2 regions of the Streptomyces sp. A5-4 genome follow, and region 2 is predicted to be linked to the other one. Evidence: riboswitches for the same ligand, from Rfam matches in the RefSeq annotation. Region 2 holds a riboswitch; the other holds the start of a gene.
What was found. Region 2 has a riboswitch for FMN ahead of ribD (bifunctional diaminohydroxyphosphoribosylaminopyrimidine deaminase/5-amino-6-(5-phosphoribosylamino)uracil reductase RibD). Riboswitches for the same ligand answer to the same signal wherever they lie in the genome.
Positions count from the first base shown of each region.

Region 1: linked by a shared signal. The riboswitch ahead of ACLLJJ_RS10185 (transposase) and the one ahead of ribD (bifunctional diaminohydroxyphosphoribosylaminopyrimidine deaminase/5-amino-6-(5-phosphoribosylamino)uracil reductase RibD) in region 2 are both predicted to bind FMN.

Region 1 covers NZ_CP178591.1:2,213,923-2,218,715, reverse strand. The annotation lists gene ACLLJJ_RS10200 (beta-ketoacyl-[acyl-carrier-protein] synthase family protein) at 1-402, shown strand, start outside; partial or broken gene ACLLJJ_RS10195 (chitinase C-terminal domain-containing protein) at 1,185-2,000, opposite strand; FMN riboswitch at 2,669-2,788, shown strand; gene ACLLJJ_RS10190 (hypothetical protein) at 2,760-2,891, opposite strand; partial or broken gene ACLLJJ_RS10185 (transposase) at 3,022-3,252, shown strand; gene ACLLJJ_RS10180 (FadR/GntR family transcriptional regulator) at 4,160-4,793, opposite strand, start outside.
Region 2 covers NZ_CP178591.1:1,023,626-1,028,418, reverse strand. The annotation lists gene ACLLJJ_RS04690 (MFS transporter) at 1-72, opposite strand, end outside; gene ACLLJJ_RS04685 (ROK family transcriptional regulator) at 186-1,361, shown strand; FMN riboswitch at 1,591-1,721, shown strand; gene ribD (bifunctional diaminohydroxyphosphoribosylaminopyrimidine deaminase/5-amino-6-(5-phosphoribosylamino)uracil reductase RibD) at 1,915-2,970, shown strand; gene ACLLJJ_RS04675 (riboflavin synthase) at 2,973-3,581, shown strand; gene ACLLJJ_RS04670 (nicotinamide mononucleotide transporter family protein) at 3,578-4,231, shown strand; gene ACLLJJ_RS04665 (bifunctional 3,4-dihydroxy-2-butanone-4-phosphate synthase/GTP cyclohydrolase II) at 4,228-4,793, shown strand, end outside.

The DNA.
Region 1 (4,793 bases), 1.2 Mb from region 2:
GGGATCCACCGTGCCACCCAGGAGGCCCTGCGCTCCGCGGGGGCCACCGCGCGCGAGGTGGACCACGTCAACGCGCACGGCACCAGCACACCACTCAACGACCGTGCCGAGGCCGCGGCCCTCCACCGCCTGTTCGGCGACGGCGGGCCCTCGGTCACCTCCGTCAAGGGGGTCATCGGGCACACCATGGGCGCCGCGGGGGCCATCGAGGCCGCCCTCACCGTCCTGTCCATCGAGCACCAGCTCGTTCCGCCCACCGCCAACTTCGAGGAGACCGAGACAGGCAGTCCACCGCTGAACCTGGTAGCCGGCCCACCCCGGGAACAGCAGATCGGTCTCGCCCTGAGCAACTCCTTCGGCTTCGGCGGGCACAACACCGTGCTGGCCTTCCGCCCCGCATAGGCCTGCGGCCCCGTACGCCCCCGGTCGTGCACGCCGGTGAAAGCCATACACGGCTGACTGCGCGGTTGTCTCATCACCGCGCAGGGCGCGGAGGAATCCGCGCCACGAGTCGATCAGAGGCGGAAGTTGATTGAGCAGCCCTTTTGTCAGGTAGATCCCAACGGCAGCCACCCCGGAGCAGGCGAACGCCTGCTCCACCACGGTCACGTCCAACGGTTCGGTGTCCTTCCAGAAGAGGGCCGAACCGTGTGCGCGGATGCACTCGGTTCGACCACATGCGTGATCGAACCGAGCTCCATCCGACGCTGAAACTCGACGCTGCGCGATGGCAGCAATGTTGCGTCCGTGTGTTCCTTCGTTTGGGTAGGAGCCCGCCTTTGCTCAGGGCGGGTGTAGACCTCTGCTCCCCCTGGGCAAGCGTCGGAATGGCCAAGTAGGGCAGAGGTCCGCGCGCCTCCGGCGTGTTCCGTTGGGCGCTGTCTCCGCGTTCGACGTAGCAGCGCGCACCTCAACGGAGCTTGATTCAGGCGGCGTTGCTGCGACAGGGCTGCCTGCCGACGGCCCGACGGAAACCTCTCCGTGAAGTGCGATCATGGAATGGGCGCGGGGGCGCACCCGAGCTGTGAAGGACCCCCGCCGTGGGCCGCCCCGACAAAGCCGCGCGTGCGGCCATCGCGCGCCGCCGCTCGGACGCCATTGACCTACGACTCGCCGGCGTGGACTGGCTCACGATCGCCCGCAAACTCGCCGCCGACCCAACCGCCAAGCGGGCAGACCGGGGGTCAGCACGCGCCCTGGTCCTTCCAGACGCCCCAGTCACCGGTGGTGCCGGGCTCCTCGTTCTGCGTCCACCAACCGGCCTTCCAGTTGTGGCCCTTGTGCGAGACCGCGTTGCCGCTGTTGTAGACCTGACCCGCGACGTACGCCGGGTTGGTGCAGGTGCCGCCCGGAGGCGGCGTGGTCGGAGGGGAGGTGGGGGGAGTTGTCGGCGGAGTGGTGGGCGGAGTGGTGGGCGGGGTCGTGGTGCCAGGCTCCACCACCGTGGTGCCGCGCGCCAGGTCGCCGGCGAGGGCGTAGGTCGTGCCGGAGATGTTCACCGTCCAGTTGGAGGGCGTGGACACCGGCAGGTAGTAGTTGAACGCCAGGTCGACCGAGGCGCCCGGTGCCAGCGCCTGCCACGCCGGGAGCTTGAGGGAGACCCGGTGGAAGTCGCCCTTCAGACCACCGACGTTGCTGCCGGTGTGGTCGCTGCTGATCACCTTCGTGCCGAATCCGGACTGATCCGAGGCGTTGTTCGGAGCCGAGATCGCGTAGTCGAACTGGAACTCGGGGCCGCCCGGCAGTGTGGTCCGGGTGTTGTTGGTGATCTTGATCTTCGGCGTGATCGGGTAGTTGGAGTCGCCGAGCTTGAACTCGGTGAACTCCGTAGTCACGTCCACGGCCTTCTTCGGCAGCGCCGTGTTGGACTTGCTCGCGCCGTACGGAGAGGCCGCCTTGAACTTGTCGTACATCAGCGAGGTGAGTGTGTCGCCCATCTCGTACTGGCCCTTCGCGGCGTTCCAGGCGTAGTCGCCCGCCATCTCCCAGACCATCGTGCCCACGGAGATCTTGTTGTCCCCGCCGACATGGGCGAAGGCGTAGTTCAGGTGAGTGACCTTGGACCACGGGATGTTGTTGGCGAGGTAGGCGGGGGTGTCGTCCTTGCCGGTGCGCCATCCGGTGAAGTAGCCGATGACGCGGCGCTGGTGGTCCGCGCCCATCTTCTCGCGGCCCTCGGAGTCGTAGACCGAGCAGTACGGGACGTCGACGCCGGCCGTCTTGTACAGCCCGTCGGGGCGACACGACTCGTTGTCGGCGGCGTGCGAGACGCCGGCCGAGAGGCCGCCGACCAGCAGTCCGGCGATTGCGGCGCCGGATGCGAGAAGGATCGCTCTCGTACGTATGGGGGACGGCGTGGTGCCTCCTGGGGAGGGGAGGATGTCAGGACACAACGTGGATCAACATGCGCAAAGGTGACGCTGGTTGGCCCGCGACGTGCGCACATCCGACGGGCTGGCTCCCTGAAAAGATGAAGGGAACGTTAAGAGGACTAGACCAACCTCAATAGGTCTGGACCAACGCTCGGTCGGAAGTGCGCGTCCCGCGCCGGCCGAGCCCAGCCGACGCGACAGTGGCGCTCAAGGATGGCTGGTGTGTCATCCAGGCCACACGCGCTCACCCGCATGGCCGCCGATCGCCCGTGGCACACTGGCCCGAGTAGCAGTAGTAGCGCACTCCGGGGTCGGTGCAATTCCGGACCGGCGGTTGTCGTCCGCGGCCAGCGGGCGGTTGGGCAGGTGAAATTCCTGGACCGACGGTCACAGTCCGGAGGGGAGGCAGTGCGCGGCGAGCCGGTCACCGGTACGCCGCCGTCGGCGGTCCATCGGCGTACCCAGCGGATACGTCTCGAAGAGGCCGTTCGTCCGGCCTCGGCGTCCCCGCGTGCGCACCCGCTTCTCTGTCGTATCCCGACAGGCCCCGGCGGCCGTGCCCGTTTGAGGCAGGAGGACCTGGCGGCGCCGCACGCGAGATCGGTGTGGTGGCCCCGTGGTTGGGCGTTGTGTCGGCAGGATTTGGTGGGTGTCTGCTGATCTTGTGCCTGATGCCCTGTGGGAACGCATAGCCCCGCTGCTGCCGCTTCGACCGCCCCGGCGGCACCGGTATCCGGGGCGGTTGCCGACCGATGACCGGGCTGCTCTGCGGGGCGTCGTGTACGTGTTACGCAAGGGTGTGAGCTGGCGGGATGTTCCCGCAGAGCTGGTGGGCTGCAGCGGGGTGACGGCCTGGCGGCGTCTGCGGGACTGGACCGAAAACGCGATGAATTGCGCCTAATGCAACACTCGATGACCTAACGCGCCTGCCGTTACTGCTGGTTGACGTCCTGCGGAAGTCGCTGACCGAGCGTCCACTCAAAGCGGCGACCTGGGATCTGAATGACTGCCGCAACAATGTTGCGTTGGCTACAACAGCCTTGTGGTGACGGAGGCTCCAGGGTCAGCCCGGCTTGTATTGGCCCCGAACGTCGTGCACCTCGACCCCGCCGGGGCGGTCTTCGAGGCGATGAAGGAAGGGTGGGCGCGTCAGCAGGCCGCGCGCTTCTTGAAGGCGACGAGGATCGAACCCCCTGGCGGGGGATTCATCCTCCACACAGCGCGCCGGAAGCCGCAGCCGCCCAACTCCATACAGCTCACCCTGGAGTAGAGAGGATCTGCCGGGTAGAGTGGCGGGATGTCTGGCCTGTATGAATGGCCGCAGAGGCTCCGCCCCAGTTCAGGGGCGGAGCCTCTGCGCGTTGGAAGGCAAATCCGCTGCGGGGAGGTTCGGCTACCCGCTCCGAGCTGTCGCGATCGTCCCCGGACCACTCCGCCCGTCCCCAAGGGGACTCGTTGGGGACACATTGGGGACGCAAGGACAGGAACAGACTGACAAAGGCTCCAGAGCACCAGCGCACGGCACGCACTCTGAACTGGGAAAACGTCCAAAATCAGAGCAGAGGAGCAAGGGCCGCCAAGATTCCCAAAGGACTCATAATCCGTCGGCCGTGGGTTCGAGTCCCACCCGCCCCACCGCGCGGCTTGCATGCAGGAACGTTTCAAGCTGCGGAACCATCGAGGCCCCCACTGGAGTGGGGGCCTTTTGTCAGGTCCGGGGCGCGCATTCGGCCGGGATTCGGTTCCGGCGGGGTTCGGCTCGTGGTCGGCCGGGCCGGGCCGGCCCCTCAGTCGAGCTGCTCCCGCAGCCACTCCTCCACCGCTCCCACATGTGCCGCCGCCGCCACCCGCGCCGCCTCCGGGTCGCGGGCCGCCAGGGCGCGGAAGATTCTGCGGTGCTCCTCGCGGGTCCGGCCGAAGGCTCCCACCTCCTGGTGGCCTCGGCGTACCCGTGCGCGGAACGTGCGTGAGGAGAGCCCGTCGATGATCGCCGCCAGCGCGTCGTTGCCGGCCGCGCGGGCGATCGCGCGGTGGAAGGCCATGTCGGCGGCGAGGAACTCCTCGGCCTCCTCGGTGGCGTTCATGGCGGCCAGTTGCTTCTCGACCTCGGCCAGGTCCGCGTCGGTGATCCGGGCCGCGGCGAGCGCGGTCGCGCTGGACTCCAGGATCCGGCGGACCTCCAGGAGCTCCGCGAGCCGGGGCTTGGGGGAGATCTCGGCGACGATCCCGAAGGTCTCCAGCAGGTCCACGGCCTCCAGCTGGGTGACGTAGATGCCCGAGCCGTGCCGGGCCTCCAGCACCCCGAGCGTGGTCAGCGCGCGGACGGCCTCGCGCATCGAGCCGCGGGATATGCCCAGCTTCGCCGCGAAGTCCCGCTCGGTGGGCAGGCGTTGGCCCGGTACGAGAAGGCCCCCGCCGATC
Region 2 (4,793 bases):
ACAGAAGACGGCGGCCACGGCGATCCGTGCCTGCCTCAACTGCTGCTGACTGAAGACCTTCTCGCCTGCCATACGTCCCCGCCCTCCCCGATCCCTGTCCCGCCCGGCCCGTCCCACGTGCGGCCGTAAACTATCAGGAACCCTGCCTGATAAATAGGTGAAATAAATCTGAGAGGATCCGTGGCATGCCCGCATCACCGAGCACCGCCCGGGCCATCAACGACCGGTCCGCCCTTCGACTGCTCCAGGACGAGGGGCCACTGACGGCAGGACAGCTGAAGAAACTCACCGGGCTGTCCCGCCCCAGCATCGCCGACCTGGTGGAGCGGCTGCAGGGCTCCGGCCTCATCACGGTCGTGGGCGAGGCGGGCGCGCAGCGGCGCGGGCCCAACGCCCGGCTGTACGGGATCGTGGCCGACCGGGCGCATCTCGCCGCGCTCGACGTCCGGACCGGGGGCGTCACCGTCGTGGTCGCGGATCTGCTCGGCACGACCCTCGCCGAGGCGACCCTGCCGATCGACGAGAACGCCACCGGCACAGGGCCCGCCGTGGAACAGGCCGTGGCGCTCCTTGAACGCACCGTCCGCCGGGCCGGCGCGGAGCGGCTGCACAGCGTCGGCATCGGCGCCCCGGGGCTGATCGACCCCGCCACCGGCGAGCTGCGCGACACCACCGGGCTGCCCGCCTGGCACCGCAGGCTGGTCGCCGCCCTGCAGGAACGGCTCCCGGCCACGGTGCTCGTGGAGAACGAGACCAACCTCGCGGCCGTGGCGGAGCAGCGGCTCGGAGCGGCCCGTGACCGCGACACCTTCGTACTGCTCTGGCTCGGCCACGGGGTCGGCGCGGCCCTCTTCCTGGACGGCAGGCTCCGCCGCGGGGCCTCCGGCGGAGCGGGCGAGATCGGCTTCCTGCCGGTGCCCGGCACCGTCGGGCTGCCCTCGGCCACCGGCTGCGACGGTGGCTTCCACTCCCTGGTGTCCGCCGCCGCCGTCGCCGAACTCGCCGTGCGGCACGGCATCGAGACGGACGGCGGAACCTCGGCGGCGGCCGGTGTGCGGGCCGCCCTGGCCGCGGGCTCGCGCGGCGCCCCCCTCCTCGAAGCGCTGGCCCAGCACCTCGCGGTCGGGGTGGCGGCCGTCACCGCGGTCCTCGACCCCGGCTGCGTCCTGCTGGGCGGCGAGATCGGGCACGCGGGCGGCGCGGCGCTGGCCGACCGGGTGGCCGACCGGCTGGCCGGGTTCTCGCCGCTGCGCACGGAGGTACGGGCGGGGGAGCTGGGCGACGGGGCGGTGCTGCGCGGGGCGCTGCTGACGGCCAGGGACGCGGCCCAGGACGATGTGTTCGCCCCTGGGGCCGGGTGACCCGCCGGGCGGCCCCGCCCGGGACCCGGCGACGGCAAGGGCCAAGTGTCCGCCGCCGGGCGCCGGCCGTGGGGGCCGCCGGGCATCGAGTGCCCGCGGGCGGCCCACTACTGATCCAGTACCCGGCCCTCCGCCGCGTGCACACCGCGGGGCGCCCGTGTGAGCCAGGCCACAGGTCGTTCATGTATGGCCGTCGATCAGGCGTGGCAGACTGGCCGTGTACCAATAGCAGCGCACTCCGGGGTCGGTGTAATTCCGAACCGGCGGTTATAGTCCGCGACCCGGTCACCTCCAGTGACCGGTTGAACAGGTGAAATTCCTGTACCGACGGTGAAAGTCCGGATGGGAGGCAGTGCGCGGCGGGCCCTCACAGGTCTTCGGTACGCCGCTGTCGGCGTTTCGTCCCACGGGCGATCCGTATTTCCGGCCTTGGTGTCGCCGTCTCCGACCAGTGGTGTTCCCGTTCTTCTGTCGTCATTGACAGGCCCCGGAGTCCGTGCCCCGTAAAGGCAGGAGACCGGTGGCCACCCGAGCCGCAGCCGATGAACAGGCCATGCGCCGAGCCATTGAGCTCGCTGCGCGCGGACTCGGCCTCACCAGTCCCAACCCGGTCGTCGGGTGTGTTGTCCTCGACGCCTCGGGGCAGCTCGCGGGCGAAGGCTTCCACCAGCGGGCGGGCGGCCCGCACGCCGAGGTGCACGCCCTGCGGGCAGCGGGCGAGCGGGCCCGCGGCGGCACGGCGTACGTCACCCTCGAACCCTGCAACCACACCGGCCGCACCGGCCCCTGCGCCCAGGCGCTGATCGCCGCCGGAATCACCCGCGTGCGGTACGCCGTCGGCGACCCGAACCCGCAGGCCACCGGCGGCGGCGACGCCCTGCGCGCGGCCGGCGTCGAGGCCCGGGAGGGCCTGCTCGCCGCCGAGGCCGAGGTCGGCAACGCCGCGTGGCTCACCTCCGTACGCCGCGGACGGCCGCACGTGCGCTGGAAGTACGCCGCGACGCTGGACGGCCGGATCGCCGCCGCCGACTCCACCAGCCGCTGGATCAGTTCCGCCGAGTCCCGCGCCGACGTCCACCGGCTGCGCGCCGAGGCCGACGCGGTCGTCGTCGGCTCCGGCACGATGCGCGCCGACGACCCGCACCTCGCCGTCCGCGGCATCGAGGGCGCCACCCAGCCACTGCGCGTCGTCGTCGACACCTCCGCCACCGCCGTCAAGCCCGGCGCCCGCGTCCTGGACGACGCCGCGCCCACACTGATCGCGGTGGCCGACGACGCCGACACGGGGCACCTGCCGCACGCCGACGTGCTGAGGCTGCCGCGCACCGCGACCGGCCTGGACATCCCCGCGCTGCTCGCCGCCCTGCACGCCCGCGGTGTCGTGTCCGTACTCCTCGAAGGCGGCCCGACGCTCGCCGGAGCCTTCGTCGCGGCCGGCGCCGTCGACACCGTCACCGGCTACCTCGCCCCGGTCCTTCTCGGCGCGGGCCCCGCCGCCCTCGGCGACGCCGGAATCACCACCCTCACCGAAGCGTTGCGGCTCGATGTGACCGAGACCGTCCGCATCGGCCCCGACCTGCGTATCACTGCCACCCCGAAGGAGCGCTGAGCGTGTTCACCGGAATCGTCGAAGAACTGGGTGAGATCACCGCCGTCGAGAACCTCGGCGACGCCTCCCGCTTCCGCCTGCGCGGCCCCGTCGTCACCGAAGGCGCGAAGCACGGCGACTCCATCGCCGTCAACGGTGTCTGTCTCACCGTCGTCGACTTCGGGGACGGTGAGTTCACCGCCGACGTGATGGCCGAAACGCTGAAGCGCTCCAGCCTCGGCGCCCTCGGCGTCGGCTCGCGCGTCAACCTGGAGCGCCCCATGGCGCTCGGCGGGCGCCTCGGCGGACACCTCGTCCAGGGCCATGTGGACGGCACCGGCACCATCGTCGGCCGCGAACCCTCCGAGCACTGGGAGATCGTCAAGGTCTCGCTCCCCGCGGACCTCTCCCGCTATGTGGTGGAGAAGGGCTCGATCACCGTCGACGGGGTGAGCCTCACCGTTGTCGACGCGGGAGCCGACCACTTCACCATCAGCCTCATCCCGACCACGCTCGCCCTGACCACGCTCGGCATCAAGCAGGCCGGCGACCCGGTCAACCTCGAAGTGGACGTACTCGCCAAGTATGTCGAGCGGCTGCTCGGCGCGGACCGGAAGGAGACCGTGAAGTGAGCGCCGTTTCCTGGCTCAACAGCGAGGCCTTCACGGCCTTCGGACAGCACATCATGTGGTCCGACATGATCGGCAACACCATAGGCCTGATCGCGCTCGCGCTCGGCTGGCGCCGCTCCATATGGACCTGGCCCGCCCAGTTCCTGTCCGGCGTCATCCTGGTCGCCGCGTACTCCTCGGCCAATCTCAGCGGCGGCGTCGGCAAGCAGCTGCTGGTCATCGGCGTCGCCCTGTGGGGCTGGCGGATGTGGCAGCGCGGCAGGCAGCAGGCCCAGGACGGTTCGATCGCCGTCCGCTTCGCCACCTGGCGCGAGCGGGGTCTGCTGGTCGCCGCGGCGGTCGCGGGCACCCTCGCCGTCGGCGGGCTCTTCACCCTGTACCCGTCGCTGTCCTGGAGCCCCTGGGCCGACGCGTACATCTTCGTCGGCACACTCGTCGCGATGGTCGCCCAGGCCCGCGGCCTGGTCGAGTTCTGGTTCGCCTGGCTGCTGGTCGACCTCGTCGGCGTACCGCTCGCCTTCAACAGCGGACTGGCCTTCTCCGGATTCGTGTACGTCGTCTACCTCGCCCTCGTCCTCTGGGGTGCCTACGACTGGTGGCAACGCTCGCGTACGAGCGTGCGGCCCGCCCTGGAAGGAGCTGCAGCATGACCACTGCCCTGCCCACCTGGTACAGCACCGACAACGTCGAGGACCTCGCCCTCGACCCGGTCGAACGAGCGATCCGCGACATCGCGGCGGGCCGTCCCGTCGTCGTGGTGGACGACGAGAACCGGGAGAACGAGGGCGACCTCGTCATCGCGGCCGAGAAGGCCACCCCCGAGATCGTCGCCTTCATGATGAGCGAGTGCCGCGGCCTGATCTGCGCCCCGATGGAGGGCGACGAGCTGGAGCGGCTCGACCTCCCGCAGATGGTGCAGAACAACACCGAGTCGATGCGTACGGCGTTCACCGTCTCCGTCGACGCGAGCCCCGCGCACGGCGTGAGCACCGGCATCTCCGCCGCCGACCGTGCCACCACGCTGCGGCTGCTGGCGGGCGGCGAGAGTGTCGCGGGCGACTTCGTCCGCCCCGGCCATGTCTTCCCGCTGCGCGCCAAGCCCGGCGGCGTACTCGTCCGCAACGGCCACACCGAGGCCGCCGTGGACCTGGCCAGGCTCGCTGGCCTGCGCCCGGCCGGTGCGATCGTGGAGATCGCCGGTGAGGACGGGGT